Regions from separate parts of the Sphingomonas sp. CFBP 13603 genome, predicted to be linked through region 4. Evidence: predicted binding sites of a transcription regulator. Region 4 holds the regulator's gene; each other region holds the start of a gene.
The links. Region 4 encodes LexA, which represses DNA repair genes until DNA is damaged. Its sites were predicted from a motif close to GTTCCNCNCTTGTTCT; they were not measured.

Region 1: IFR23_RS14690 (ribonucleoside-diphosphate reductase subunit alpha) is a predicted target of LexA. The motif match lies at 4,169-4,184, and genes of this name have one in related genera.
Region 2: IFR23_RS17410 (ImuA family protein) is a predicted target of LexA. The motif match lies at 3,252-3,267, and genes of this name have one in related genera.
Region 3: radA (DNA repair protein RadA) is a predicted target of LexA. The motif match lies at 3,580-3,595, and genes of this name have one in related genera.

Annotation. Positions count from the first base shown of each region.
Region 1 covers NZ_JADBIA010000010.1:2,063-9,645, forward strand. The annotation lists gene IFR23_RS14665 (hypothetical protein) at 1-67, shown strand, start outside; gene IFR23_RS14670 (ribonucleotide-diphosphate reductase subunit beta) at 86-1,138, opposite strand; gene IFR23_RS14675 (hypothetical protein) at 1,190-1,480, opposite strand; gene IFR23_RS14680 (hypothetical protein) at 1,511-1,714, opposite strand; gene IFR23_RS14685 (DUF2171 domain-containing protein) at 1,771-2,031, shown strand; gene IFR23_RS14690 (ribonucleoside-diphosphate reductase subunit alpha) at 2,171-4,090, opposite strand; gene IFR23_RS14695 (ATP-binding protein) at 4,763-6,427, opposite strand; partial or broken gene IFR23_RS20650 (PAS domain-containing protein) at 6,404-6,868, opposite strand; gene IFR23_RS14700 (haloacid dehalogenase type II) at 6,974-7,583, opposite strand, start outside.
Region 2 covers NZ_JADBIA010000014.1:1,025-8,607, reverse strand. The annotation lists gene IFR23_RS17425 (SDR family oxidoreductase) at 1-886, opposite strand, end outside; gene IFR23_RS17420 (hypothetical protein) at 1,227-1,373, shown strand; gene IFR23_RS17415 (hypothetical protein) at 2,135-2,740, opposite strand; gene IFR23_RS17410 (ImuA family protein) at 3,352-4,047, shown strand; gene IFR23_RS17405 (Y-family DNA polymerase) at 3,962-5,752, shown strand; partial or broken gene IFR23_RS17400 (error-prone DNA polymerase) at 5,749-7,583, shown strand, end outside.
Region 3 covers NZ_JADBIA010000002.1:105,490-113,072, forward strand. The annotation lists gene IFR23_RS03320 (cation:proton antiporter domain-containing protein) at 1-1,012, opposite strand, end outside; gene IFR23_RS03325 (iron-sulfur cluster assembly scaffold protein) at 1,012-1,443, opposite strand; gene IFR23_RS03330 (CvpA family protein) at 1,440-2,006, opposite strand; gene radA (DNA repair protein RadA) at 2,195-3,565, opposite strand; gene IFR23_RS03340 (glycosyltransferase family 4 protein) at 3,669-4,820, shown strand; gene IFR23_RS03345 (DUF2218 domain-containing protein) at 4,984-5,274, opposite strand; gene IFR23_RS03350 (PadR family transcriptional regulator) at 5,271-5,855, opposite strand; gene IFR23_RS03355 (replication-associated recombination protein A) at 6,142-7,461, shown strand; gene IFR23_RS03360 (hypothetical protein) at 7,454-7,583, shown strand, end outside.
Region 4 covers NZ_JADBIA010000005.1:135,141-142,723, reverse strand. The annotation lists gene trpC (indole-3-glycerol phosphate synthase TrpC) at 1-400, shown strand, start outside; gene moaC (cyclic pyranopterin monophosphate synthase MoaC) at 397-864, shown strand; gene IFR23_RS10365 (energy transducer TonB) at 956-1,648, opposite strand; gene IFR23_RS10360 (molybdopterin molybdotransferase MoeA) at 2,202-3,383, shown strand; gene lexA (transcriptional repressor LexA) at 3,452-4,126, shown strand; gene IFR23_RS10350 (ComEC/Rec2 family competence protein) at 4,792-6,981, opposite strand; gene gltX (glutamate--tRNA ligase) at 7,072-7,583, shown strand, end outside.

The DNA of each region.
Region 1 (7,583 bases), on a different contig from region 4:
GCAATCGGGAACAGTTCTTTTAAGTCTTTTTGCAGGACGGTTGGGATTGCATCCTGCAAGGACTTAAGGGGCCTATATACTGAGACTATTCGGCCGCAACCGAGTCGCTGAACATATCCCGAACTTCGCTCAGGTCCACATTCGCAGCCGGCCCCTTCTTCGCGGTCTGGCGCTTGTCGAAGCTATCCCAGACGTCGTTCCACTGGCCCTTGGTCGCGGCCTTCGAATACTCCGTTGCGCGCTGTTCGAAGAAGTTGGCGTGCTCGACGCCGTTGAGCATCGGGGCGAGCCAGGGCAGCGGGTGCTCGTCGATCATGTAGATCGGCTTCAGGCCGAGCTGAGTCATGCGCCAGTCGGCGATGAAGCGGATGTACTTCTTGATCTCCTTGGGGGTCATGCCGTTGACCGGGCCCATCTCGAAGGCGAGGTCGATGAAATTGTCCTCGAGGCGGATCGTCGTCTGGCAGACGTCGGCAATGTCGTCCTTGACCGCCTTGGTCAGGCACTGGCGCTCCTGACAGAAGGTGTGGAACATCTTGATGATGCCCTCGCAGTGGAGGCTCTCGTCGCGGATCGACCAGGTGACGATCTGGCCCATGCCCTTCATCTTGTTGAAGCGCGGGAAGTTCATCAGCATCGCGAACGACGCGAACAGCTGGACGCCCTCGGTGAAGCCGCCGAACATGGCGAGCGTGCGCGCGATGTCCTCGTCGTTGTCGACGGTGAACTGCTGCATGTAGTCATGCTTTTCCTTCATCTCGGCATATTCGAGGAAGGCGCCGTACTCGCTCTCGGGCATGCCGATGGTGTCGAGCAGATGGCTGTAGGCGGCGATGTGGACCGTCTCCATGTTGCTGAACGAGGTCAGCATCATCTTGATCTCGGTCGGCTTGAACACGCGGCCGTATTTCTCGTGGTAGCAATCCTGCACCTCGACATCGGCCTGCGTGAAGAAGCGGAAGATCTGGGTCAGCAGGTTGCGCTCGTGATCGCTGAGCTTCTGCGCCCAATCGCGGCAATCCTCGCCCAGGGGCACTTCCTCGGGGAGCCAGTGGAGCTGCTGCTGGCGCTTCCAGAACTCAAACGCCCAGGGGTATTCGAACGGCTTGTACTGCTTGGAGGCGTGGAGGAGGGACATGGGATACTCCGGAAGAAATTTGGGAAACTGGGTGAAACGGTAGAATGGAAACTAGAAGCGGCTGGAACTGACCATCACGACGACCACGAAGACGACCGAGGCGATCGGTGCGGCGATCATCAACTGGCGACCGCGCTGACGGATCTTGGCGACGTCCATCGTGCCGGGGTTCCAGCCGGGGACGGGCTCGCTGTCGACCTCGGGATCGATGTCGAGCACGCGATCCGACGACGACCTCGACCAGGGATTGTGATCGAGGCGGCTCCAGTGACGGCCGAGCATGACGTTCGCCATGCAGAGGACGAACACCGCGAGGATCAGGACCAGTGTGTTAAGGCTCATGGTGTATTCAGGCTCACGGCGTGTTCAACGTCATGTCTCGGTGCTCCATTGCCACATCGCGGCGGCGGACATCGCGAGGACGATCGCGCCGGACGTCAGCATGATCCCGATCATCCGAAACGCATAGGTCTGCGGTTCGGTGATGTTCGGCGAGCGCAACCGGAGCAGCATCGCGGTGCCGACGATTCCGAGCACGCCCGCGACCACGAACATGATAGCTGAACCATATGTCATGCGGCGAACTCGCATGACGTGCGTTGAGATGCCGAACCCACTACAGGAGAACGACCATGGTCGATGCAACCAAGATCCAGGAACATGCCGAAGTCATCGGCGCGGACGGCGTCCATGTCGGCACCGTCGACAAGGTCGAAGGCAACCGCATCAAGCTGACCAAGAAGGACTCGGGCGCGCAGGTCGTCGAGGGCACGGGCAGCCATGAAGGGCATCATCACTTCATCTCGCTCGGGCTGGTTGCGGATATCGAGGACGGCAAGGTCCGGCTTTCCGCCAACGCCGACGTGGCGGTGACGTTCGAAGAAGAGGCCTGACGCGAACGCGGTGTGTTCGACACGCGCCGCATAGCCAGTCCGAACCCCGGTCCGCTTCGCGCGGGCCGGGGTTTTTTGCGTCAGGCGCTCCCCGGTCCGTGGTTCACGGGCCGGGGTCACGCTTGAACGCCGAGAGGCCTTACTGGCAGGCAAGGCACTCATCGTAATCCTTCGACTCGACGTCGATCTGGCGCAGGTCGATGGTGTTGTCCGCCTCGACACCACCGGCGAAGCCCGCGCGCTGGACCGACTTCGAACGCAGGTAATAGAGCGACTTGATGCCGAGCTCCCACGCGCGGAAGTGGAGCATCAGGAGGTCCCACTTCTCGACGTCCGCCGGGATGAACAGGTTCAGCGACTGCGCCTGGTCGATGTACGGCGTGCGATCCGCGGCGAGTTCGAGCAGCCAGCGCTGGTCGATCTCGAAGCTCGTCTTGTAGCAGTCCTTTTCCTCGACCGAGAGGAAGTCGAGATGCTGGACCGAACCGCCCTGCTCGAGGATCGAGTTCCACACCGCGTCCGAGTTCTTCGACTTCTCGCTCAGCATCTTTTCGAGATACGGGTTCTTGATCGAGAAGCTGCCCGACAGCGTCTTGTGCGTGTAGATGTTCGCCGGGATCGGCTCGATGCACGCCGAGGTGCCGCCGCAGATGATCGAGATCGAAGCCGTGGGCGCGATCGCCATCTTGCAGCTGAACCGCTCCATCGCGCCGACGTCGGCGGCGTCGGGGCAGGGGCCGCGCTCGATCGCGAGCTGCATCGAGGCTTCGTTCGCCTGGCTGCTGATGTGCTTGAACATGCGCAGGTTCCACGACTTCGCCATCGCGCCCTCGAACGGGATGCCGCGCGCCTGGAGGAAGCTGTGGAAGCCCATCACGCCGAGGCCGACCGAGCGCTCGCGGCCCGCGCTATAGGCGGCGCGCTCCATGCCGGGTTCGTGGCGGTCGATGTAATCCTGCAGGACGTTGTCGAGGAAGCGCATGACGTCCTCGATCAGGCCCTTCTCGTCCTTCCACTGATCCCATGTCTCGAGGTTCAGCGACGACAGGCAGCAGACCGCGGTCCGCTCGTTGCCGAGGTGATCCTTGCCGGTCGGCAGCGTGATCTCCGAGCACAGGTTCGAGGTCGAGACCTTGAGGCCGAGTTCGCGGTGATGCTTGGGCATCGCCTTGTTCACGTGATCGGCGAAGACGATGTACGGCTCGCCGGTCTGGAGACGGGTCTCGACGAGCTTCTGGAACAGCGAGCGCGCGTCGACGGTGGCGCGGATCGCCTGGTCCTTTGGCGAGCGGAGGTGCCATTCGTCACCGTTGCGGACGGCTTCCATGAAGGCGTCGGTGATCAGCACGCCGTGGTGGAGGTTCAACGCCTTGCGGTTGAAGTCACCCGAGGGTTTGCGGATTTCGAGGAATTCCTCGATCTCGGGATGCGAGACGTCGAGGTACACGGCGGCCGAACCGCGGCGCAGCGAGCCCTGAGAGATCGCAAGCGTGAGCGAATCCATGACGCGGACGAACGGAATGATGCCGCTGGTCTTGCCGTTGAGGCCGACCGGCTCGCCGATGCCGCGGACGTTGCCCCAATAGGTGCCGATGCCGCCACCGCGCGAGGCGAGCCAGACATTCTCGTTCCAGGTGTCGACGATCCCGCCGAGGCTGTCGGGGACCGAGTTGAGGTAGCACGAGATCGGCAGGCCGCGACCGGTGCCGCCGTTCGAGAGAACGGGGGTGGCGGGCATGAACCACAGCTTCGAGATCGCGTCGTAGAGGCGCTGCGCGTGGCCGGCGTCGTCGGCATAGGCGGAGGCAACGCGGACGAACAGGTCCTGGTAGCTCTCGCCCGGGAGCAGATAACGATCCCGGAGCGTGTCCTTGCCGAATTCGGTCAGCAGCGCGTCGCGGCTGTGATCGACCTCGACGGGGTAAATCTGCGCGCGCACGGAATGGCTGTCCTGCGCCTGGCGTGGCGCCTTGGGAGCCTCGGCTTCGATGGTGGGGGCTGCTTGGTCGATCGTGTCTGTGGTCATGTCGCTATCCCGGCTGCTGTCTCTGAAATCCATCGAAACCGCTCCTAGTGTTCTGTATTCGTTCGAATCGGCGTCATGTCGCCATGCTACCATCGGACGGCCCCTAACGGGAGAACAAAAAGTGACCATCGCGGCGGTGGAAGGCGCGCATATGATCGGTTCGCATAGGGCTATGCGAGGGATGTTCTACCAGCGATTGGGTCCGCCCCCGAACGCAACCCCAAGAGATTGTGCCAAAGCGCGGAGAGACGCAAGGGGGTGTGGGGGTGGTCGAGGGCTCGGTTCGTCGCGTTCGGGTGCGGGTTGGGCGAGCGGGATATTCGCGACGCGTGGACTTCTGCGGGGTTCGTGAAGCGCAAGGGGGCGAAGCGGGAACGAAAAATTATTTAAGGGCGGAAGGTGGCAAATGTTGCTTCAAGCGGAGCAGGTATGAGTAGGCACTGGATATGGGGGGCCGCTCTAGTTCCCCCGCGAAGGCGGGGGCCCAGGAACCACGAACGTCGCCCTACTTGATTCCTGGACCCCCGCCTTCGCGGGGGAACGGTGGTGATGCGAAGGTAACCTCAAATCGCCCCACCCCGGCGAAGGCCGGGGCCCAATTGGGGGACGGTGATAACGAAACGCAGCGCGCCGTTACGACCACCTTTCCACTTGGGCCCCGGCCTTCGCCGGGGTGGTGGCGGTTGTTGGCGCGTCCTGTCCGCCTCAGCCCTCGATCATCGTCCGGATCTGCGTCGCCAGCGCCTCCATCGCGAAGGGCTTAGTGATCATCGACATGCCCGGCTCCAGGAAGCCCGACGCCAGTGCGGCGTTCTCCGCATAGCCGGTCATGAACAGTACGCGCAGGTCGGGACGCAGCGCACGGCCGGCGTCGGCGACCTGGCGACCGTTCAGGCCGGGCAGGCCGATGTCGGTGACGAGCAGGTCGACGCGCTCCATCGTGCGCAGGCGCTCAAGCCCGGCAGGGCCGTCATGCGCCTCGATCGCCTGATAGCCCAATTCGCCGAGGACCTCGACGATCAGCGCGCGGACGACCGAGTCGTCCTCGACTACCAGCACGATCTCGCCCGCATCGGTGACGTGGTCCTGCGTCAGCCCCGGCAGCGCCTCGTCCTGCTCCGCTTCGCCGTAATGGCGCGGCAGATACAGCTTGATCGTCGTGCCCTGGCCGAGCTCGCTATAGATCCTCGCATAGCCCTCGGACTGGCGCGCGAAACCGTAGATCATCGACAGGCCGAGCCCGGTACCCTGACCGATCGGCTTGGTCGTGAAGAACGGCTCGAATGCCTTGGCAATCGTGTCGGCGGACATGCCGGTGCCGGTGTCGGACACGCAGATGCACACGTAATGGCCGGGCCGGACGTCGCGCTGGCTGGCGGCGAAATGGTCGTCGAGGTGCGCGTTGCACGTCTCGATCGTCAGCTTGCCCCCATGCGGCATCGCGTCGCGCGCGTTGATGACGAGGTTGAGCAACGAGTTCTCGAGCTGGTTGGGATCGCACAATGTCGTCCACAGACCGCCCGCGAGCACCATTTCGAGTTCGATCTGCTCACCGGTGGTGCGGCGGAGCAGGTCTTCGAGCGAGGCGACCAGCGGGTTGACCTTGACCGGGCGCGGATCGAGCGGCTGGCGGCGCGAGAACGCCAGCAAGCGGTGGGTCAGCGAGGCGGCGCGGTTGGCGGCGGTGGTCGCGCCGGTGATGAAGCGATCGAGTTCGCTTACCCGGCCTTGCGCGACGCGGCGCTGGACGATCTCCAGGCTGCCGGTGATGCCTTGCAACAGGTTGTTGAAATCGTGCGCGATGCCGCCGGTGAGCTGGCCGACCGCCTCCATCTTCTGCGCCTGGCGTAACGCTTCCTGCGCTTCGATCAGTTCCTGCGTGCGGTCGCGGACGCGCTGTTCGAGGTCGGCGTTGAGCGATTGCAGGTCGCGTTCGAGCGTCTTGCGATCGGTGACGTCTGCGCCCTCGACGAACACGCCGACGACCGCGCCGGTCGCGTCGCGGATCGGCTGGTAGACGAAATCGACATAGCGGTCGTCGATCGGACCACCGGGTTCGGCCTGGACCGCATACAGCATCCCGCGCGCGGTGAAGGCGTCGCCGCTCGTGAACACGCCGTCGAGCAGGTCGAGGAACCCTTGTTCGACCGCATCGGGCAAGGCATCGGCGACGGTGCGGCCCAGCACTTCGCGGTGGCCGATCAGCTTGTCGTAGCCGGGGTTGGTCAGCTCGAACCGGTGCTCGGGCCCGCGCAACATCGCCATGAAGGTCGGCGCCTGCGCGAACATCTGGCTCATCCGCTCGCGCTCGTCGCGCAGCGCGCGTTCGGTCACGACGCGCTCGGTGCTTTCGTAGGTCGAGCAGAACATGCCCGCGATCGCGCCGCTCTCGTCGCGCACGGGCGAGTAGGAGAAGGTGAACCAGGCGTGCTCGTCATAGCCCTTGCGGTCGGTGACGAGCGGCAGATTCTCGAAGAACGACGCTTCGCCCGCCAGCGCCTTGTCGACCAGGGGGCTGATATCGCTCCAGACATCCGCCCATACGTCCGCAAACCGCTGGCCGAGCGCCTGCGGGTGCTTGTCGTGCATGATGCGCGCGTAATGGTCGTTATAGAGGAAGCCGAGTTCCGGGCCCCAGGCGAGGCACATCGCGAATTCCGAGGCGAGCATCAGCGAGACGATCGAACGGAGCGACTGCGGCCAGTGCTCGATCGGCCCCAGCGGCGACGACGACCAGTCATGCACGCGGATCATCTCGGCCATCTCGCCGCCACCGGTCAGGAAATCGGCCTCGGCCGTCTGTGTGGTCATCTCAAATTCCTGCCGGGTCGCACGCCGGGCCGAATTTTACTCCGGTGCGCGTTCGATACGGCGACGCGTCGCACGTTTCTACCGGTTCGCGGGCAGGTCGGCGGGTCATCGGCACAGTTCGTCCGCCAATCGCGTCAGGCTGTCGACGCTATGGTCCCAATCCTGCGCGGCGTCAGCGTCGGGTGCCGGGCGGCCGCCATATTCGTGCGGTCGGTCGACATAGGCGGTTTGCAGGCCGGCGGCGCGCGCCGCGGCGAGGTCGCTATGGTGCGCAGCGACGAGGCAGAGTTCGCCGGGAGCGATGCCGAGAAACCGCGCGGTGGCGAGGTAGGATTCGGGGAGCGGCTTGTAGATGCGGCTGACTTCCGCCCCGAGGATCGCGTCCCAAGGCAGGCCGGCGCGGCGTGCCATCTCCAGCATCAGTGCGATGTTGCCGTTGCTGAGCGTGACGATCGGATACCGCGTCTTGAGGTGGGTCAGGCCCTCGACCGAGTCGGGCCAGGGATCGAGCCGGTGCCAGGCGTGAGTCAGGTCGACGAGCGTTGCCTCGTCCAGCGCCGCGGTGTCGATGCCGTGGTGACGGATCAGGTCTTCGAGCGCCTCGCGGTGGAGCGTGTCGAGAATGACGAACGGCCGCCGTCCGCTGCGGACCTCCTCGAGCGCCGGCTGATAGCGTTTGCGCCAGCCGTCGGCGAAGGCGTGCGGGTCGATATCG
Region 2 (7,583 bases), on a different contig from region 4:
GCTGGCCGGCGCGCGCCATTGGCGAGTCCTCACCGAAGCTTTTTAACTTCTCCGGCGTCGCCCCGCCGCTAACCTGCAGCGGAGTCCAGAACGGGCCCGGCGCAACTGCGTTCACGCGGATACCGCGACTGGCAAGCTGCTTGGCCATGCTTTTGGTGAAGTTCAGCACCGCGGCACGGGTCAGCGCATAGTCGACGATGTCCGGTGAAGGATTGCCAGCCTGTTCGGAGGACGTGTTGACGATCACCGCGCCAGCACTCATCCGTTCGAGTGCCGACTTCGTCAGCCAGAACGGCGCGTAGACGTTGGTTTTCATCGTATCGTCGAAATCCTGGCTCGAGATATCGGCGATACCCGGACGCGTCTGCTGACGGGCCGCATTGTTGACCAGGATATCGAGCCCGCCAAGCTGTTCGCTGGCTTGCTGCACCAGCCGGCGGCAAAAACGTTCGTCGCGCAGATCCCCTGGAATTGCGACCGCCTTGCGACCCTCGGCCCTGATCAACGCAACGACTTCGCGCGCGTCCGGTTCTTCGGCGGGCAAATAGTTGATTGCAACGTCCGCGCCCTCTCGCGCATACGCAATCGCTGCAGCCCGACCAATGCCACTGTCCCCGCCGGTTATCAGGGCCTTCTTGCCTGCCAGCTTGCCTGAACCCTTGTAGCTTTTCTCGCCGTGATCGGGTCGCGGTGTCATCTTTGACGCAAGACCGGGCCAAGGCTGCCGTTGGACGGGGTAGGGGGGCTTGGGATACGCTGCGGCTGCCGGTGTCGTCGCGGCATTACTGCCACCGCTTTGCGCTGCAGCGTTTGCGGCCGTTGCGGCGATGGCACCGGCGGTAATGGCTGCCCCCGTCACGAAAGTGCGTCGTGTGGTATCGGTCATGGTCATAGCTCCCGGAATGATCACGACCCCAAGCGCTAAACGACTGCTTCTGTTCCAGTTTCGGCCGCTACGCGCGCCTCGCTTTCTGTGCGCACAATCGAAAAAAACGAATTTTCTTCAAGACGGATGACCGTCTGCGAGCGGTATTTGTCCTCCCTAGCTACTCTTGCGACGCCGAACGCGTAAATGAACGAGCTTCTGATGTCGGAATGCATAGAACGGCGCATGCGTCCGCAAGACCGGGTCCTGCAGATCGCTTTGCCGAACATCACTACCGCGTGACGAGCAGTAGCAACCGTGTGCCTTCTCGGATCGTTACATACGCTTAAGGAGAATAGTCATGGCCGCCACACAGGACGAAGAACCGGGCTTTGAGACCGACGTTAACGAGCAGCCGGATAGCAATAAAGGTCCCGGGGACAGCGTCGAAGACAAACATCCGGTTGAAAAGCAAAACTCTCACGATATCGAACAGGCTCAAAAGTAAGGAGCCGAAAAAAGAGAAGAAGGCGGCTTGTACTGATTGTTCCACGATGAGTAGCCAAACATATTGACTCTACCCGACAAAGCATTTGTAAACTAATCACATTTGAATCTCCAATGCAGCGCAAATTGGTGGCTTTGACTCACTCGTGTATTTGATTGATCCTAGTATTGTCGTAACAATGAGCCAATTCACGCGCTTGCGCTAAATGGGCAGCAGCGGCCGTCATGCCCTCACGATCCGCGAGCACAAGTGCCGCGTCAATTGCTGCGCAAAGCTCAAGTTGCCCGTTTGCCTGACCGTCTGGCATCATACTTCCCTCCAATGCCAGCTACCGGCAAAATTGAGTTAAATAAAACAATAAATCTATGTTATGGTTCCAAATGATCGGCGATTATGAACGAGGCCAGATGGCCCAAAGCCTTCTTCGCGTTCGTGAAGTCCGTCAGGATAGCTATCCGTCTGAAACTTTTGACGAATTTGCCTGAAATATGCTGCTGCATCTTTTCGTCACCACATCGAATAACAAGATGATGACCAAAAATAGAATGATAGACATGTCTGGAGCATCAATGGCTGTCGGGCGCCGGTGGCTTGCTCATCTGCTCGCTGACGGCCAGATATCTGATCGCGGGGATGGCCAAGATGTTTCGTTTACTCCGAACTCTGTTGCTTGCATGAGAGCATTTCTTAATCGGGCCTGTAATATACATCGGGAAGCGGCCCAGTTTACGAGGTAAAGACATAACCAATTCGCTGGTCTACTAACTAGGGCCCGTCTCCTTCCTCAGCATCGCGTCCTTAAGCGTATTGCCTGCTATCCCCCCGGCCGCGACCGCAACAACGACATTGCCGACGAAGAACTCGACGATGCCGACAATGCTGCCAAACGCGATCAGCGCCGACGTCGTCACGGGCAGCGCTGCCGTCACCTTACCGATCGCGACTTTCGCCTCCTGGCGGACAAACCCAAGCCGTTCCAACACCGGCTCGAGCGATCGACCTTGATCGACTGCCGCGATCAGATCGCCCAGCGCACGATGCAGCGCCTTCAGCTGCTGCAGCGCTACCGCGCGATCGGCATCGACCGGCCCACCATTGTCGCAAGCGAGTTCCTCATCGTCGATCAGCCGTTGCACGGCTTCCAGGGCAACAGGCGCTAGTGCCTGAATGAAAGCGGCATGCTCGCGTAGGGAAGGGCGCCCGGTCCACGTTGCCGAACTGACGGCATCCGGTCCGCGAACTTCGTCCCAGAGCGCCTTGAATTGCTCACGAACCATCTCACGCCGAGGGGTGCGATCCTTGGTTTCTCGCGCATGGCGTACGAATACCTCAAGACTGGGCTGCGCCGCGACAAAGGCGGGCGCCAACGGCCGCAGGTCGGTCCGTCCAAGCGGACTGGACACGCATCAGCATGCTCGACGACAGCCGATCGCTGTACGCGAACCCCCGGTAGCGCAGAGCACCGGATAAGCTGTGCCGACCGCCTTCAGACAAAAAAAGGGGCCGCCAAAAGCGACCCTAGAAGTTTTTAGGAGAGGATGCCTGAAAGGCGTTATCTTGATATCCGGCAGACCGGGCAATGGCGATTGCAAACCTGGCTAATCCGGATTGCATTTCATGCACTTGGAGAAAGGTTAAACCAAACTCGTTCCCTGGCCAGCTTGATGACAGCGGCGGTATCTACGAGGCTCGACACTGCGAGGAAACGGTCTGGATCCCACACATTGATCGCATGCCTGACGACAATCGTTCGGATACGCGCAGGTCCGACAGCCCGCCTCCGCGATACATAGCCAGACGCGCTTCGCAGCGTTCCTAGCCGGAACGTTTATCCACATGAGTCTCGAGTCTGACGCTTGACCAAACGGTTTTGGTAACGGAACATAAAGGGAACATGTAGAGTCTAGACATCATGATCACCGCCCTCGAGTCCCTGCCGACCAGCATCGCCCACCTGCGGACAATCGCAACGCCGGTGATGGATCACCGCATCATGCCGTTCGGTATCCCTGCGCTCGACGATCGCCTCGCAAGCAGGGGCCTTCGCGCTGGAGCACTGCACGAGGTCGCCGCACTAAGCTGTTCGATGGTCGACGATGCCGCGGCAACGCTGTTCCTGGCAGGCATCGCCGCGCGAGAGGCGGTCCACACAGGCGGACCGGTGCTGTGGGTGAGCTGTCGCAACGATCTCTATGCCCCTGGCCTCGAACAGGCGGGCCTATCGCCTGCCGACTTGATCCATGCACAACCCCGTGACGATGCGGCCTTGCTCGCGGTCGTCGAAGATGCGGTGCGCGACGGAACGCCGTCGGCGGTGATCGCCGAGGTAAGCCGGATGTCAATGGTCGTAACCCGGCGCCTGCAACTCGTGGCGGCTGATGCCGACATTCCCGTACTCATCCTGCGACGCAGACGTAATCGCGACCAGGATCCGCTCGCCGAGCCGTCCGCGGCCTGGACGCGCTGGCGGATCGCCAGTGCGTCGTCTGAGCGCCTCGGTGTTGCCGGCGTCGGCCGATCGCGGTGGCAGGTCGAGGTCGCACGGCAGCGTGGCGGCGAAGCATTTTCGATGATTTTGGAGGGCTGCGATGAGACGGGTTGTCTCGCTGTTCCTGCCGCACTTGGCCATCGAGCGGCTGAGACGGCTGGACCGGCACGCTACGCGGCCGCCTGAGCGGCCAGCCCTTCAGCTTCCCGTCGACGACGATCCCGGTGCATGTTCGGTACCGCGGGGCGGCGGGTGGCGGCCCGGTGCGCGTTGGGCGCGCGCTGACATGCCGACCAAGCAGGATGTGGAAGGTCAGATCGCACTGCTTCCTGCCCATGCCAGGCCACCCATGCGCGAACTTGGCCGACGTTCGGAAGCGGCAAACCATCCGTTCCACGGGCCTGCGCCAGCGGACAGTCACGACAGGGTCGCGGCGACCGTTGCCGCGTTTCACCGTGCGCCGCTCGCGCTGGTCAGCAAAGTCGGCCGGCGCGAAGAGGTAGTGGCCGCCTGCGATGGCGCTGCGGCGTTGGGGATCACGATCGGGATGGCCGCGACCCATGCGCGTGCGCTGGTGTCCGATCTCGACATCCGATCGTCCGAGACGGAGGCGGATGCCGCGATGCTGGATCAGCTCGCGCTACGCGCGGTGCGCCGCTGGTCGCCGATCGCCGCAGCCACACCACCCGACGGGCTGTGGCTCGACCTGACCGGCTGCGCGCATCTCCATGGCGGGGAAGAACGGTTCTGCCGGCGTCTGCGCGCGTTTTGCCAGCGTGCCGGATTCACGGCGCGCGTGGCGGTGGCAGACACTCCGGGCGCTGCCCACGCCGTTGCCCGGTTTGGGTCTGCCGACATCGCGATCGTCCCGGCAGGGAGAACGATGAAAGCGCTGAGCGGCCTGCCGGTTGCCGCTCTGCGCCTCCCGGGCACGGCGCTCGTCGCCGCGCGCAAGTTCGGCTTCGAACGCGTCGCTGATCTCCTGCCGGTTGCACGCGGACCTTTGGCACGCCGGCTGGGGCTGGCTACGATCACGCGGCTCGATCAGGCCCTTGGCGCGGTCGCCGAACCCATTACGCCGCGTACCGACGAGGTCATGCCGGTCGTCGAGCGCCGGTTGCTCGAACCGATCGTCACCGCAGACGCGATCGCGCAGGTCATGGAGGATTTGCTCGGCGACATGGCTGAGCTGCTCCGCGCGAAGGGGCTCGGCGTACGTTCGCTACGGCTCGGCGGGCTACGCGTCGACGGTACCGAACAGGTCGTGGCCGTCGGGACCTCACGACCAACACGCGAGGTCTCGCATCTGCTGCGGCTCATGAAGCTCAGGATCGAACGGATCGATCCTGGCTTGGGCCTCGAGCAATTCTATCTGGCGGCGCCGCACACCGAGCCCCTCGACGCGCTCGATCTTGGTGCGGTTCTCGCCGGTGAGGTTCTCGTGCGCGATCCGGCCCGTCTCGTCGACGTCGTTGCTGGTCGTATCGGCGCAGACGCCGTGTTCCGGATCGCGCCGGTTGAGAGCCACGTGCCCGAGCGTGCCGTCATGCGGGCAGACCCGGTGGTGGCGCCCGCGGGCTGGCCAAAATGGCGACGACCGACGCGCCTACTGGCCAGACCCGAACCCCTGTGGGGCGTGATCGCGCTGATGCCCGATCAGCCGCCCCGGCGGTTCGAGTGGCGCGGCCGGCCGCACAAGATCGTGGCCGGCGACGGCCCCGAGCGGATCCACGGTGAGTGGTGGCGCCGTGACGCGGAAGTGTGGGCTGTCCGCGACTATTACCGGGTCGAGGATGACGCGGGCGGTCGATACTGGGTGTTCCGGCGTGGCGACGGGTTCGTCGAGGACACCGGCGATCTCAGCTGGTGGATGCACGGCGTGTTCGCATGACCGACTATGTCGAGCTCCAGGTCCTCACGCACTTTTCGCTACTCCGTGGTGCATCGAGCCCGGAGGAGCTGTTCGCAGCTGCAGCGCTGCTCGGCTATCCGTCGATCGGGGTCAGCGACATCGGCACCGTCGCAGGCGTGGTGCGCGCCTGGGAAGCGCAGAAGGCGACGGGCGTTCGCTCGATCGCCGGCACGCGCGTCAATCTCTCCTGCGGGCGGCAGTTGCTGCTGTACCCGACCAACCGCCCCGCCTGGTCGCGCCTGACGCGCCTGCTGACGGTGGGTAAGAAGCGGGCGGGGAAGGGGGGATGCCTCCTGCACTGGCATGACCTCGAACCCTGGTCGGAGGGCATGATCGCCATCCTGCTGCCGGTTGAGCCGGACGAGGATAATCTGGCAGCGCTCGCCGACCTGAAGACACTCTATGGTCGTCGCGGGTATATGGCGCTGTTCCAGCGGCGCCGGCCGGACGATGCCGTGCGGATCGATGCACTGGCGCGTCAGGCGGGCGGCGCTGGCGTTCGCGCAGTGGTGACGGGTGATGTCCTCTATCACGCGCCCGAAGCGCGGCTGCTGCAGGACGTCGTGACCGCCGTGCGTGAGAAATGCACCGTCGACGAACTCGGCTACCGGCGTGAGGTCAACGCCGACCGTGCACTCAAATCCCCCGACGAGATGGTTCGGCGGTTCAAGGCGTATCCCGATGCTTTGCGCGCGAGCGTCGACATCGCGCGTCTGTGCACCTTCGATCTGGGTGAACTGGCCTATCAGTATCCGCATGAGCGGCTGATCGACGGGCTGACCGCGCAAGAAGCCTTGCAGAAGCTGGCGGAAGATGCTGTCGCTGCCATGTTCAACGGCGCGGTGCCCGCTGCCTATACCGAGCAGATCGCTCACGAGATGCGGCTGATCGGAGAGCTCGGCTACGCGCCGTATTTCCTGACCGTCTACGCGATCGTCCGCGAAGCCCGTCGGCGCGGGATCCTCTGCCAGGGCCGCGGTTCGGCCGCCAATTCCTGCGTCTGCTTCGTGCTCGGCGTTACCTCGATCGACCCGATCAAGCACGAGCTGCTGTTCGAGCGGTTCGTATCAGGCGAGCGCCGCGAGCCGCCCGATATCGACGTCGATTTCGAGCATGAACGCCGCGAAGAGATCATCCAGTGGATCTATGAGACCTATGGCCGCAACCACTCGGCATTGACTGCGGTCGTCACGCGCTACCGGGCGCGCGGCGCCGTCCGCGACGTCGGCAAGGCGCTTGGCCTGCCCGAGGACCTGACCTCGTCGTTGGCCGGCCAGGTATGGGGCTGGTCGGCCGAAGGCGTTGGCGAAAAGCAGGTCAACGAGCTGAACCTCGACATCGGCGATCGTCGCCTGCGCCTGACGCTGGAATTGGCGCGCAAGCTGATCGGCGTACCGCGCCATATGAGCCAGCATCCGGGCGGCTTCGTGCTCACTCATGACCGCCTTGACGATCTGGTCCCGATCGAACCCGCCGCGATGGAAGACCGGCAGATCATCGAATGGGACAAGGACGACATCGATGCGCTGAAGTTCATGAAGGTCGACGTGCTGGGTCTCGGCATGCTCGGCTGCATGAACCGCGCCTTCAATATGCTCGAGGCAGACAAGGGGCTGCGGGTTGGCCTGGCCGATCTGCAGGACGATGATCCGGACGTCTACGCGATGATCTCGAAGGCCGACACGCTCGGCACCTTCCAGATCGAAAGCCGCGCGCAGATGTCGATGCTGCCGCGCATGAAGCCGCGGCGCTTCTACGACCTTGTCATCCAGGTCGCGATCGTACGCCCCGGACCGATCCAGGGTGACAT
Region 3 (7,583 bases), on a different contig from region 4:
GGCTCAGCAACAACCCCAGCGCGAACGCCTGCCGCCACGTCATCTTGAACGCCATGCCGATGAGCATGATCACGCTGGTCTTGGTCGCGATCAGCGCCGCCGCCATCGCCATCACGAAGAACGGGCGCTCGGCGATCGCGTTGAGGTCCAGCACCATGCCGACCGCGAGGAAGAACAGGCCGAGCAGGATCGATCGGAACGGCTCGACATCTGCCTCCAGTTCATGCCGATACGGGCTGTCCGCGAGCATCACGCCGGCGATGAACGCCCCGAGCGCGGTCGACAGCCCGAGCCATTCCATGATCGCGGCGCTGGCGATGACGGTAAAGAGGCCGGCGAACACGAACATCTCGCGCTCGCCAAGGTTGCCGATCAGGCGGAAGAACGGGCGCAACAGGAAACGTCCCGCCACGACGAGGCCGACCACCGCGAGCACCGTGTAAATCGCCAGCAGCCAGCCGGGAGGTGCGTTGGCGTCCGCGGGGTTGCGGCTCATCGCTGCCACGATCGTGATGAGCGGAACAATCGAGAGGTCCTGGAACAGCAGGATTGAGAACGCCCGCTCCCCGAACGGGGTCTTCATCCGCCCCGACGAGCGCAGCATCGGCAGCACCTGCGCGGTCGACGACAGCGCGAGCGGCAGCCCGAGCGCGAGCGCGGCGGGAAGCGAGAACTTCGCCCCGACCCAGACGATCGCGGTGATCGCGAGCCCGCAGATCGCGACCTGTAGAAGGCCAAGACCGAAAATCTCCTCCTTCATCTTCCAAAGGCGTGACGGGTTTAGTTCGAGGCCGACGATAAACAGCAGCAGCGTGATGCCGAGCTCGGCGAACCCGAGCTTAGATTCCGCATCGCCGACCAGGCCAAGCACATGCGGCCCGACGACCGCACCCGCGACCAGATACCCCAGCGTCGCGCCGAGCCCGAGCCGGCGGAACAGCAGCACGAACATGAGACCGAACCCGAGCAGCACGACGCCGTCCCGCAGCAGCGACGGCGAAGCCTCCGCCATCAGACCTTCGCCTTTGCAGCGGTGTCGGCAGCCTCGGCCGCGGCCTCAAACGCGAGCCGGATCGAAGGGTGGCGCGCGGTGTAGTCGAGTGCGGGGGTGAAGATATCCATCCCCGGCCAATCGGGCGCATCGCCCTCGCGCGCAAGCCATGCCGTCAACGCGTCGCGCACAGCGGCGAGTTCGACGGGGGTGCGGCCGAGGATGTTCGCCGCCAGCAACGACGACGATGCTTGGCCGAGCGCGCAGGCGCGAACCAGCAGACCTACCTCACTGACTTTGCCGGCTTCGTCGACCGCGACATCGATCGTCACGCGGCTGCCGCAGATCGGCGAGCGTCTCTCCGCGGTCGCCATCGGCTCGGGCAGGCGTTCATGGTGCGGCATCGTCGCGGCGAGGCGTAGGATCTCAGCATTGTAGAGGGGCGCGCTCATGATTTCGGCTCGCTTGCGTTATCGGATCGGGAAGGCGGCGTGGTTGCGCCGAAAACAGGTTTGCCGCGGCGGCGGCGGTCGACGAAATCGGCAATCCCTGCGCTGGTCGCGTTGAGCAGCGGATAGGTTCGCGACGTCGTCATCCAGGCAGGCCGGCGCGACGGGCCGCCACTCATCGTGTCGATGACGAGCGTCGCGAGCAGGAAGACGAGGCTGGCGAGGATAAGTCCCTTCAGCGCGCCGAACCCGAAGCCCAGCGCACGGTCGACCGGGCCGAGGATCGAGGTCCGCGTCCGCGCGCCGATCGCGTTGGCGACCAGCCGCCCGCCGATATACGTGACGCCGGTGATGATCGCGAACGCAAGCACCGCGGCACCACCGACTGTGCCGACCATCGGCGACAGCGCGGCGGCGAGCGGGATGTGGAACAGCTTCAACATCGCCACCATCGCCACCCAGGCGAACATCGACAACACTTCGGTGACGAACCCGCGCAGCAGCCCCAGCACCGCGGACCCGGCGACGGCAATCAGGACAACGATGTCTAGGGCGGTGAGGTTCATGCTCTCTGGAATAGGGACGCGAGGCGCGAACCGCTAGTGCGAGCGTTCCCGCCGGCGCTGCTCAGTCCCGTCATTCCCGCGGAGGCGAGAACCCATAACCGCGAACGACGCGATCCATGCCTTCCCCTCGAGGTTATGCATCCCCGCCTTCGCAGCGGAACGACGCGCCGCTGCCCCCTGCGATAAACTTACCCCCGTCCCATCATGTGATCGACGAACGACGCGAGCGTCTTGAAGCCCGACAGCTTCATGCCGCTCTTCTCGCCCGTCATCGACGCCGGCACCAATGCGCGTTCGAAACCGAGCTTGCTCGCTTCCTTCAAGCGCAGCGGGCCATGTGCGACCGGGCGGATCTCGCCCGACAGCGCGACTTCGCCGAACGCCACCGCATCGACCGGCACGGGACGCTCCGACATCGCGGAAATGAGCGCCGCCGCCACTGCGAGATCCGCCGCCGGGTCCTGCACGCGATACCCGCCGGCGATGTTGAGATACACTTCGGCGTTGGAGAAACTCAGTCCGCACCGCGCTTCCAGCACCGCCAGGATCATCGCAAGACGCCCCGAATCCCAGCCGACCACGGCGCGTCGTGGCGTCGCGCCGGACGCCAGCCGAACGGTCAGCGCCTGGATCTCGACCAGTACCGGCCGCGTTCCCTCCAGCGCCGGGAACACCGTCGCCCCCGTCATCGCATCGTCGCGGTGCGTGAGGAACAGCGACGACGGATTGCCGACCTCCGCCAGTCCTTCCGTCTGCATCGAGAATACGCCGATCTCGTCGGTGCCGCCGAAGCGGTTCTTGATCGCGCGGAGGATGCGGTATTGGTGGCTGCGCTCGCCTTCGAACGACAGCACCGTGTCGACCATATGCTCAAGCACGCGCGGACCGGCAATCGAGCCGTCCTTGGTGACGTGCCCGACCAGAACGACCGCAGTCCCGCGCTCCTTGGCGAACCTGATCAGCTCCTGCGCCGACGCGCGCACTTGGCTGACTGTGCCGGGCGCGCCCTCGATCAGGTCGGAGTGCATCGTCTGGATCGAGTCGATCACCAGCATCGCGGGCGGCCGCGTCTGCAACGTCGTCAGAATATCGCGTGTCGAGGTCGCCGCCGCGAGCTGAACCGGCGCATTGCCAAGCCCGAGCCGCCGTGCGCGCAGGCGGACCTGGTCCGCGGCCTCCTCACCCGAAACATACGCGACCGATTGCCCCGCCAGCGCCATCTTCGCCGCCGCCTGCAACAGCAGCGTCGACTTGCCGATACCGGGATCGCCGCCGATCAGCGTCGCCGAACCCTCGACGAACCCGCCGCCCAGCGCACGATCGAGTTCGGCGATCCCGGTCGCCATACGATCGGGCAGCTTGATCTCGGCATCCAGCCCGACGAGCTGGATCGCGCGGCCGCCGGTCTGGAGGTTATGCTTCGAATGGAACGGGGTGGCGGCGGTGTTTGCCTCCTCGACCAGCGTGTTCCACTCGCTGCAATCGGCGCATTGCCCCGCCCAGCGGTGCGACACCGATCCGCAGGCCTGACACACGTAACGCTTCTGGGGTTTCGCCATGCCGCCGATGTACGAGAACGATACGGGAACATCAATGGGGCGCGCGTGCGACAAGTTGCGGATTTAGTGGCGCTTCGGGAAACCCGGCGTTATCCGCGCGACGATGCAAGCCACCGACCTGCGCATCGCCCTGTTCAGCGGCAACTATAATTACGTACGCGATGGCGCAAACCAGGCGCTCAATCTGCTCGTCGGCCATCTGTTGGCGAAGGGCGCGACGGTGCGTGTCTATTCGCCGACCAATGCCAGGCCCGCCTTCCCGCCGACCGGCGATCTGGTCGCGGTGCCATCGCTTCCGCTGCCGGCGGGGCGTGGCGAATACAAGATGGCGCGCGGGCTGCCCGCCGCGATCCGGCGCGATCTGGATGCGTTCGCGCCGAACATCGTCCATGTCTCGGCACCCGATTTCCTCGGCCACCGCGCGATCAGCTATGGCCACCGCAACGGCATCGCGACGGTCGCGTCGCTGCACACACGGTTCGAGACGTATTTCCGCTACTACAAGATGGCGTTCTTCGAGCCGATCATGGTGAGGATCCTGACGCGCTTCTACAACCGCGTCGACGAAGTGCTGGTGCCCGGGCGCGGCATGGCGGAGATCGTCCGCGACTGGGGCGTGACGACGCCGACCGCGATCTGGTCGCGCGGGGTGAACCACGACCGTTTCACGCCGACGCGCCGCGATCTCGAGTGGCGCCGCGCGCGCGGCATTGCCGACGGAGAGGTCGCGGTCGGGTTTCTCGGGCGGCTGGTGAAGGAAAAGGGTCTCGACGTCTTCGCCGACGTCGTCCGCGAGCTGGAACAGCGCGGCGTGCCGCACAAGGTGCTGGTGATCGGCGAAGGACCCGCGCGCGACTGGTTCGCCGCGCGCGTGCCGGGTGCGGTGTTCGCAGGGTTCCAGTCTGGCGATGATCTGGGACGCGCGGTCGCGTCGATGGACGTGTTCTTCAATCCGAGCGTGACCGAAACGTTCGGCAACGTGACGCTTGAGGCCATGGCGGCGGGCGTTCCCGTCGTTGCCGCGCGGGCGTCCGGCGCCGTCGGATTGGTCGATGACGGCGTGACGGGATTTCTCGTGCCGCCGAGCGATATCGCCGGGTATGCGGATGCTATCGGCCGGATCGTCTCGGAGCCGGGGCTGCGCGAGACGATGGGATGGGCCGGGCACGACAAGGCCGCCGGGTATCTGTGGGATACGATCAACCAGTCGGTACTGGATACGTATCTCGAGGTGATGGTGCGGCGGGGAGGCTAGCCCCGCCTGCCACGCTTAGCGTAATCGATTCCCATACCTCGAAACCGTCACCCCAGCGAAAGCTGGGGTATTCCCGTTGGCGGACGATGCGACCCGAAGGGGGAGATCCCAGCTTTCGCTGGGATGACGGCTTGGGGGGTAGGATGACGGTTTGGGGACGCTGTCAGACCATAGCCCAGTCGAACGTCAGCGGCGCCTCGCGGAAAGCAAACCGGTCGAGATGGCTCGACACCACCCCACGCATCCGCTCCACGTCCTCGGCCTCCGGCACGGTCAGCGCGACGTCGAGCGTTTCGCTGTCCGCACGCATCTCCAGAACCGCCCCGTTCGGGAAGGCGATGCGACCCTCTTCCTCCGAGAAGGTGACCTCCATCTTGTGGCTCCAGTGCTTGGCGAGCTGCTGGAGATACTTGCTGGCCGAATGCGTCGGCACTCTCGCGACCGAGACGCTCACTTCAAGCGCTCGATCTTCTGCGCGGCTTCGTCGAGCAAGGCCGCGACTTCGTGCAGCGTATCCTCGTTGACGTCCTCGCGCATCAACCGGTGCTGGAGCACCTGCCGAAGATTGCCCATCGCCCGCCGGATCGGCGCGCCATCGGTCCGCTCGGACTCCGCACCGACCGCCGCCAGCCGCGCGAACAGGCCGTCCACCACGGCCGCATTCTCGGCCAGATGCGCGCGGCCCTCGTCGCTCGCCGCAAAGCGCTTCTTCGCGCCTTCCGACTGCTGCTCCTCGATCAACCCCATCTCGTCGAGCATGCTGAGCGTCGGATAGACGACGCCCGGGCTCGGCGCATAGCCGCCCCCGGTCAGCCCCTCGATCTCGCGGATCAGGTCGTAGCCGTGGCGCGGTGCGTCCGCGATCAGCTTCAGCATCACGAGCTTCAGCTCGCCGCCATCGAACAGACGCCGCCGACCACCAGGGCCGCCGCGGTGGCCGTGGCGACCATGACCTTCGTGGCCGGGGCGACCGCGGCCTTCGCCGTCAGCCCGCGGACCACCGGTCCAGGCTCCATATCCCATACCAAAACGCATTTGAGTGTTCTCCGATATATCTTCGTTCATGAGTTGCGATATATCGCAGACTGTTTCTTGTTCAAGAGGGCCGCGGCAATTTTATGTTTCCCTCCTCCGTCATCCCCGCAGAGGCGGGGACCCAGACCCTCGGACCGGACGAGCGTGCCAAGCCGTCAGCCAGTATGGATCCCCGCCTGCGCGAGGATGACGATGCGTATGAAGCTGACGAGGTGTGCCAGGATGCACAGCGCGCCTGGATGGCGGACGGATGGGCAAACCGGCCCCCCGACCCTATCTTGCCCGAATGGCCGATCTCTTCGCGGGCTTCGAACCCGCCGCCCCCACCGAAACGCATCCCGAAAACGCACCGCTGGCCGACCGCCTGCGTCCGCGCACGCTGGGCGAGGTGGTCGGGCAGGATCACATCACCGGCCCCGAAGGAGCGATCGGACGGATGGTGTCGGCGGGACGCCTGTCTTCGATCATCCTGTGGGGCCCGCCCGGCACCGGCAAGACGACGATCGCGCGGCTGCTCGCAGACGCGGTCGACCTGCGGTTCGTCGCGATCTCGGCGGTGTTCTCGGGCGTCGCGGACCTCAAGAAGTCGTTCGCCGAGGCACGCGAGCACGCCAAGATCGGCAAACGCACCTTGCTGTTCGTGGACGAGATCCACCGCTTCAACCGCGCGCAACAGGACGGCTTCCTGCCCTATGTCGAGGATGGCACGGTGACGTTGGTCGGCGCGACCACGGAGAACCCGTCGTTCGAACTCAACGCCGCGTTGCTCAGCCGCGCGCAGGTGCTGATCCTCGAACGGCTCGGTCGCGGTGCGCTCGAACAATTGCTCGACCGCGCAGAGACGGAGATGGAACGTCCCCTGCCCCTCACCCCGCCCGCCAAGGACGCGCTGATCGCCAGCGCCGATGGCGATGGTCGCTTCCTGCTGAACCAGGCGGAGACGCTGTTCTCGGTGAACCTCCCCGAACCGCTCGATCCCGCAGGCCTCTCGAACTTCCTGCAACGCCGCGTCGCGGTGTACGACAAGGATCGCGAGGGGCATTACAACCTCATCTCCGCGCTCCACAAATCGATCCGCGGCTCCGACCCGCAGGCCGCGCTCTATTACCTCGCGCGGATGCTGACGGCGGGCGAAGAACCACTGTTCCTGCTCCGCCGCCTGACCCGCGCCGCGGTCGAGGATATCGGGCTCGCCGACCCGCAGGCGCTGGTCCAGTGCATCGCCGCCAAGGACACCTACGACTTTCTCGGCAGTCCCGAAGGCGAACTCGCGATCGCGCAGGCGTGCGTCTATCTCGCCACCGCGCCGAAATCGAACGCGGTCTACAAGGCGCAGAAGGCGGCGTGGAAATCGGCGCGCGAGACGGGCTCGCTGATGCCGCCAGCGTCGATCCGCAACGCACCGACCAAGCTCATGCGCGATATCGGCTACGGCAAGGGCTATGCGTATGATCACGATGCGGAGGATGCGTTCTCGGGCTCGGATTACTGGCCCGACGAGATGAGCCCACAGACCTTCTATACGCCGACCGAACGCGGGTTCGAGAAGCGGCTGTCGGAACGGCTCGCCTATTGGGACGCCTTGCGCGCCGAGAAGAATGGCTGACCCCCGCTTCACGCGGTTTGCGGCGATCGACTGGTCCGGCGCGCAAGGGCATCGGCACAAGGGCATCGCGGTCGCGGTCTGCGAGACGGGCGATGCCGCGCCGGCGCTGGTTGTCCCACCAA
Region 4 (7,583 bases):
GACCGAAGCCCGCGCGATCGGCGCCGACTGCATCCTCATCATCGTCGCCGCGCTTGACGACATCCAGATGGCCGAGATCGAGGCTTCCGCGCTAGAATGCGGCATGGACGTGCTGGTCGAGGTCCACGACGCGCACGAGATGGAGCGCGCGCTGAGGCTCAAGTCGCGCCTGATCGGCGTCAACAACCGCGACCTGCGCGACTTCTCGGTCGACTTCCAGCGCACCTACGATCTCGTCGGCAAGGCCCCGAAGGATTGCACCTTCGTCGCCGAAAGCGGGCTCACGACGCGCGCCGAACTCGATGCGATGGCCGAACACGACATCCACTGCTTCCTGATCGGCGAAGCGCTGATGCGCCAAGACGACGTCGAGGCCGCTACTCGGGCGCTCGTCGGATGACCGGCCTCACCCACATCGACGAAGCCGGCGCGGCCCGCATGGTCGACGTCGGCGGCAAGGCGGTGACTGCCCGCGAAGCCATCGCCTCCGGCCGCATCACCATGTCCGCCGAAGCCGCCGCGGCGATCGGCGCCGGCACCGCGAAGAAGGGCGACGTCCTGGCCGTCGCGCGCGTCGCCGGCATCATGGCCGCCAAGCGCACCAGCGACCTCATCCCCCTCTGCCACCCCCTCCCGCTGACCAAGGTGGAAATCGACCTGGTCGTCGACGAAACCGGCGTGACCGCCACAGCCACCGCCTCGACCGAAGGCAAGACCGGCGTCGAGATGGAGGCCCTGACGGCTGCCACGGTCACGCTCCTGACGATCTACGACATGGCGAAAGCAATCGACAAGACGATGGTCCTCACCGACATCCGCGTCCGCGCTAAGTCCGGCGGCAAATCCGGCAACTGGACCGCGTAGAAGAAAACCCTCTCCCCAAAGGGGAGAGGGAAAGACGCCAAAGGCGGCGAGGGTGAGGGCAAGCCAAGCAGAACGCGCCTAGCCTGGGACTTCAATCCCCATCCATCGACCAGTCGTGGCTTTCCACGATCGTAGACTCGACCGGCCGGCCCGCAGCATCGAGCGACGGATCATACCGAAACCGCTGCTCGATCAGCCGGCACGTCAAATTATCCAGCACCCGGCTCCCGCTCGACCGGGTCACGCGGCACCCCGACACCCGCCCATTGGTTTCGACCAAGTACCGCACAAACACCCGCCCCCGAATCCCGGTCTCGGCGGCTTCCCGCGGATAATCCGAATCCCGCAACCGCCCGCTGCGCCACTCCGGCGGCGTCTCCTCGCCCCCGCCGCCATCGCCGTCGCCATATCCCCCACTCCCGGTGCCACTCCCGACTCCGCCACTTCCCGTCCCCGGCCCGCGAATATCCGAAGCGCCCGCCGTCGCCTGCGCCCCCACCCCCGCCTTCTCCGCAACCACGACAGGCGGCGGCACCACAACCGGCACTACCGGCGGCGGCGCCACCACCTCGGTAGCCTTCGACTTCAAATTAGGCGGCGACGCAGCCCCCTCGGGCTTCCGGCTAGGCGAAGGCCGAGGCCTGACCTTCTCCTCGGGCGGCGGTGGCGGAGGCGGCGCCGCATCGAACACCTTCAACGCATCGGTCACCGCCGCCGGCATCGGCACCACCAGCCCGTTGAGCAGCGCATAGCCAAGCACCCCCGGCAACAGGACAGCACCCACCGCCGCCCCGATCCTGTCTTTCGCCCGAGGGTGATTGCGTGTCATCATGCTGATCTGGTGTCTCTTTCCGACAAACAAAGCCCCGCATCGGATGAACCCGCGCTGGCCAACGGTCGAGGAACGCTATCGAGGACCCATCCGCACTCGGCAGTCACCGCCGGAGAAGCCCGCGACCAAATCAAAACACCACCCCGGCGAAGGCCGGGGCCCAGTTGGGAAGGCCACAGTATTAGAGGGCAACCGTTCCGCCCAACCCTTGTTTCCCCGCGAAGGCGGGGACCCAGACTGGGCTCCCGCCTTCGCGGGAAAACAAGGAGGTGGCAGCGACGTTCGATCTAACGCAGTCAAGTCAGTCACAAAGACCGCCCTGCCGTCGCACTCCCGGCAACGACACCTGTCCTACACACCAAACCCATGGCAAAGCACGGAACCTACCCCCACGCCCCGCGCTTCCCCATACAACACCCCAAAAGCGCCAACCGCCAAAACGCTCCCAGCGTCTACACTTCCTATACTTCACTTTCCCAAACCGCCCGAAAACAGAGTCTTACGCATGACCCTAGTCCCCGTCGCCGAAGCCCAGTCCCGCCTCTTCGCCATGGCCCCCCGCGTCGGCAGCGAAACCGTGGCCTTGCGCGAAGCCGCCGGCCGCTGGGCCGCCGAGGACATCCTCGCCCGCCGCACGCAACCCGCCGCCGACCTGTCCGCCATGGACGGCTACGCGATCCGCTTCGAAGACCTCCCCGGCCCCTGGAAAGTCATCGGCGAAAGCGCCGCCGGCCGCCCCTTCACCGGCAAGGTCGGCCCAAGAGAAGCCACCCGCATCTTCACCGGCGCCGCAATGCCCGAAGGCGCCGACACGGTCATGGTCCAGGAAGAAGCCGAACGCGACGGCGCAACCCTGATCCTAGCCGGCGAAGGCCCCCCGACGCTCGGCCGCAACACCCGGCGCAAGGGCCTCGACTTCTCGACCGGCACCCGCCTCATCGCCGCCGGCGACCGCCTCAGCCCCGCGCGCATCGCCGTCGCCGCGACTGGCGGCCACGGCAGCCTCACCGTCAACCGCCGCGTCCGCGTCGCCGTCGCCGCCACCGGCGACGAACTCGTCCCCCCCGGCTCGATCACCGACGGCGTCGCGCTCCCCGAATCGAACGGCATCATGCTCGCCGCGATGCTCGCCGACATGCCCGTCGACATCATCGATCTCGGCATCCTGCCCGACAATCTCGAGATCCTCCGCGAGGCCTTCGCCAGCGTTCAGGCAGACCTGCTCGTCACCACCGGCGGCGCATCGGTAGGCGACCACGACCTCGTTCGCCCCGCGATCGAAGCCGCCGGCGGCACCATCGACTTCTGGCGGATCGCGCTGCGCCCGGGCAAGCCGATGATGGCCGGCCGGATCGGCGAGATGATGGTGCTCGGTCTCCCCGGCAACCCGGTCTCCGCGTTCGTCACCGCGACGTTGTTCGTCAAACCCGTCGTCGCGCACATGGCCGGCGCACGCGACCCGCTCCCCCAGTCGACCCACGCCCTCCTCGGCGAAGACCTCCCCGCCAACAACGCCCGCACCGACTATCTCCGCGCCGAACTGCGCGACGGCAAAGCCTATGCCTCGACGATCCAGGACAGTTCGATGCTCCTGACACTGGCCCGCTCGACCTGCCTCATCGTCCGCCCCGGCAACGCGCCCGTAGCAAAGACAGGCGAATCGGCGGAAATCCTCGTGATCGGGTGAAGCGAGCGCTTGACGGCGTTAATTATGTTCCATAGAAGTTCCCAGTCTGTTCCGGACGGAGAACCGCCATGCTCACGCGCAAGCAGCACGAACTCGTCTGCTTCATCAACGATCGCCTCAATGATACCGGCGTCTCGCCGTCGTTCGAGGAGATGAAGGACGCACTCGACCTCAAGTCGAAGTCGGGCGTCCACCGTCTGATCAGCGCGCTCGAGGAGCGCAACTTCATCCGCCGCCTGCCGAACCGCGCGCGCGCGCTCGAAGTGCTGCGCATGCCCGAGCGTCCGGAAAAGAAGACGCCGTCCAAGCCGTCGAACGTCAAGGCAGCCCCCGCGGCCGCAACGCCGCAGCCGGCCAACGACGTCATCGAGATTCCCCTCCACGGCCGCATCGCCGCCGGCGTCCCGATCGAAGCGTTCGAGGGCAGCACGATGCTAGCCGTCCCCGCTGCGTTGTTAGGGACCGGCGAACACTATGCCTTGGAAGTCTCGGGCGACTCGATGGTCGAGGCCGGTATCCTGGACGGCGACTACGCCCTGATACGCCGCACCGAAACGGCGCGAGACGGCGAGATCGTCGTGGCCCTGATCGAAGACAGCGAAGCCACCCTAAAATACTTCCGCCGCGAAGGCGCCATGGTCCGCCTCGACCCGGCAAACCGAGCCTACGACCCCCAACGCTACGCCCCCGCCCAAGTCCGCGTGCAGGGCAAACTCTCCGGCATCCTCCGCCGCTACGACTGAGTTGCCGAGACCGGCCTGCGTTATCGCGACGCAGCCCGGTCTCGGTTTTGGGTTGCTAAGGAAGCGACAGCCAAGCCGGGAAGCCAAGTCGCTCTTTCCTACCGGCAGCAGCGACCGGGCCTCTTCGGCAAACTAAGCGATGTGCTTGGAGCGGTCGAAAAAGTGGCCAGTTCTTCGACACGCCCAAGCAAACACCGCCAATCATTCGGAAGACCCTCTCACGCTCCGATCCATAAGCGCGACCTCGACTCGAACCCTCAATCTCTGCGCCTCTGCGCGAACATATCGCCGCCAATCCCTCGCACAGCCGAAGAATTGGTTCGCGCGGAGACGCGGAGGTGTTTCGCTTAGGGAGAACGAAACCATTCCAAACGTCTTTCGCAAGTAAGACAGATAGTCGCCAGTCCGATTCATCCTGCCGTACAAGAACCTTCTCCGCGTCTCCGCGTCTCCGCGTGAACCAATTCTTTGCACCAAGATCGCATGCAACGACGGGTGATTGTGTTCGCGCGGAGGCGCAAAGGCGCGAAGATGTGGTGTTTAGATTTGCGACTACCTGCCTTCGCAGACCACCGAAATACCGACGTCGGCTTATCGTTCATGGAGGTGTGAAGGTGTCCCGAATCGCATCACCTTCGCGCCTTTGCGCCTTCGCGTGAACATTTCTACTTTTGACGGCCTCGGCTGGCGCGAAACGACGACGTAGCACCGTGAAACCGGCCATGTCGCGGCCCGAACAAATGCGCGGTGCGTTCGAGGAGAGGCGGATCGCGCCAGGGGTGGCGATCGCCTGCGTTCAGGATGGTCACGACCGTCCCGCGCCCCAAGGTCAACGCGACGCCGCCCGTTCGACGGAGTATGCGGCGATCCAGTTTCAGCCACCGTGGCACACAGCGTTTCGGCAAGCCCCGTTCGCTGACGACGACATCGGCGCTGCGACAGGCGGCAAGGAACTCGGCAATCGGGACCATATAGGCGCTGCGCGTCGCGAGGACCCGCCACATCCGTCCCCGTGCGGCGATATCGGTGACGCATAGATCGCGGCTGCACCGCGCATCGGGTTGGTCCGCCAGCAGCAGCGGCTCGCCATCCACCCCGCCGTTCTCTGCCAGCATGTCGCGCGTATAGTCGCCGGCCCGATCGCGCAGCATCGCGAGCCCCGCCGCCGTCCGCACCGCGACATGACGCCCGTCGCCGGTCACGAGAACATCCGGCGCCGGCGTCGTCAGCGCCCAGACCGCGCCGATCGTCAGCGGTACCAGCCCGAGCCGCCGCCACTGCGTTCGCCACAAGGCAATCCAAATCCCCCCAACGATCATCAACGCAAACGCCGCCGTCGGCATCGCTGGCAGGGAGCGCACCGATCCGGGTGCGCTAGCAACGATATGCGCGAGCCACAGCAGCGCATCGAGTGATCGCTGGACCAGCCACCAGATCGGCGCGCCAAGCCCGCCGGCATCAAGCAGCAACGCCAGCGCTTCCAGCGGCATAACGACGAAGGTCGTCAGGGGGATCGCGATGATGTTGGCGAACGCGCCGTAGAGCCCGGCCTTGTGGAAATGATATACCGCGATCGGCATGAGCGCGAACTCGACGAGCAGGCCGGTGAGCAACAGCGATGCTATGCCGCGAGCGAGGCGGCGCGGTCTGCCTTCCTCATGCGGGCCGAAGAACGCGCGAATGGCTGGATGCTCGTGCAGCGCCATGATCGCGGTGATTGCCGCGAACGAGAGTTGGAAGCTCGGCCCCGCCGCCGACTCGGGCAGCACGAGCATGACGCACGCTGCCCCCGCCGCGACGAGACGTAAGGTCATCGCCTCGCGCCCCATCGCCAGCGCCGCCAGCACGAGCAGCGCGGCCACACACGACCGGATCGTCGGAACCTGGCTTCCGGTCAGCAACGTATAGGCGATCGCCGCCGCCGCTCCAGCCAGCGCAGCGATCAGAGGCAAGCGCGCGTGCAGTGCTAACCAAGGACTCAGCGCCAGCAGCCGCAACACGATCAACATCGTCGCCGCCACCGCCGCCGTAATATGCAACCCGCTCACCGACAGCAGATGCGCGAGCCCGGCGCGACGCATCGCCTCCGAATCCTCTTCGCTGATCGCACCGACGTCGCCAGTTGCGAGCGCTGCGGCGATCCCGCCTGCGCTGCCATCCAATCGTGAAACGATATGGCGCGAGAGCGCAACGCGGACGCCGGCACCCGACTCGCTCGGCGTTGTCACAGCGACCGGTGCGAAGCCCCGGCCTGTCGCTCCGATCCCGCCGAACCAAGCAACTCGCGCGAAATCGTAGGCGCCCGGAACCGCGGGCAGCGGCGGCGGCATCAGCCGCGCCCGTAGATGCACGACCGCTCCCGTTCCCAGCAGCTTCGGCGCATCCGCTTCCGCCAGATTGACGCGGACACGGTATGGCAGGGCGACCGGTTGCCCGTCGGCCTCCACTCCCTTCCCGATCGGCAGCAGCGTCAGCCGGACCAGCTTGCGTGCAACCAGCGGTTCGATCGCCTCCACCTTGGCCGAGAAACTCGCGATCGTCGGTCCGCCCAACACCGGCCGGGCCACCGACTCTGATCGAGCCCAAATAAGCCCGAGCCCCAGCGCGACCGTCAGCAACCCGATCGCCAGCGACCGCGCGGCACGCCCGCCCTGCCCCACCGCCAGACACGACAGCCCACCGGCGGCCAACACCAATATCGCCAAGCACCACGCCGCCGGGTCCGGCAACGCGAACCACAACGCGATCCCCGCACCCAGCATCACCGGCAACCACAACACCAGTTGGTCGCGCTCCGCCTCGAGCCAGCGTTCCACGGCAAGCCCGACGACAGCCCCCCATCGCGGCACGCCCATTTGTCGCCGCCAAGGACGCATGCTAGGGGCGGCGACGGCTGTCATGGCCATCGTTTCTCCATCGTTTCATCAGTCTGGGAGCACCCGCGGTTGGGCGCAATATCTGATACGGGCACCGCCAATTCGGCCGCACCCGTGGTTACCCGTTTCGCTCCGTCGCCGACGGGGTTCCTGCATCTTGGCGGCGCGCGCACCGCGCTGTTCAATTGGCTGTTCGCAAAAGCAAACGGGGGTAAATTCCTGCTGCGGATCGAGGATACCGACCGGGTCCGTTCGACCCAGCCGGCGATCGACGCGATCATTGACGGAATGCGCTGGCTCGGGCTCGACTGGGACGGCGACGTCGTCATGCAGTTCGCGGGTGCCGAACGCCACGCGCAGGTCGCGCACGAAATGGTCGCGAAGGGCCATGCGTATCGCTGCTACATGACCAACGACGAGATCGCCGCGATGCGCGCCGAGGCACAGGCTGCGAAGAAGCCGCTTCGCATCCGCAGCCCGTGGCGCGATCGCCCCGAGAGCGAAGCGCCGAACCTGCCCCACGTCGTCCGCCTGCGCGCGCCGCAGGAAGGTGCCGTCACGATCGAGGACCGCGTCCAAGG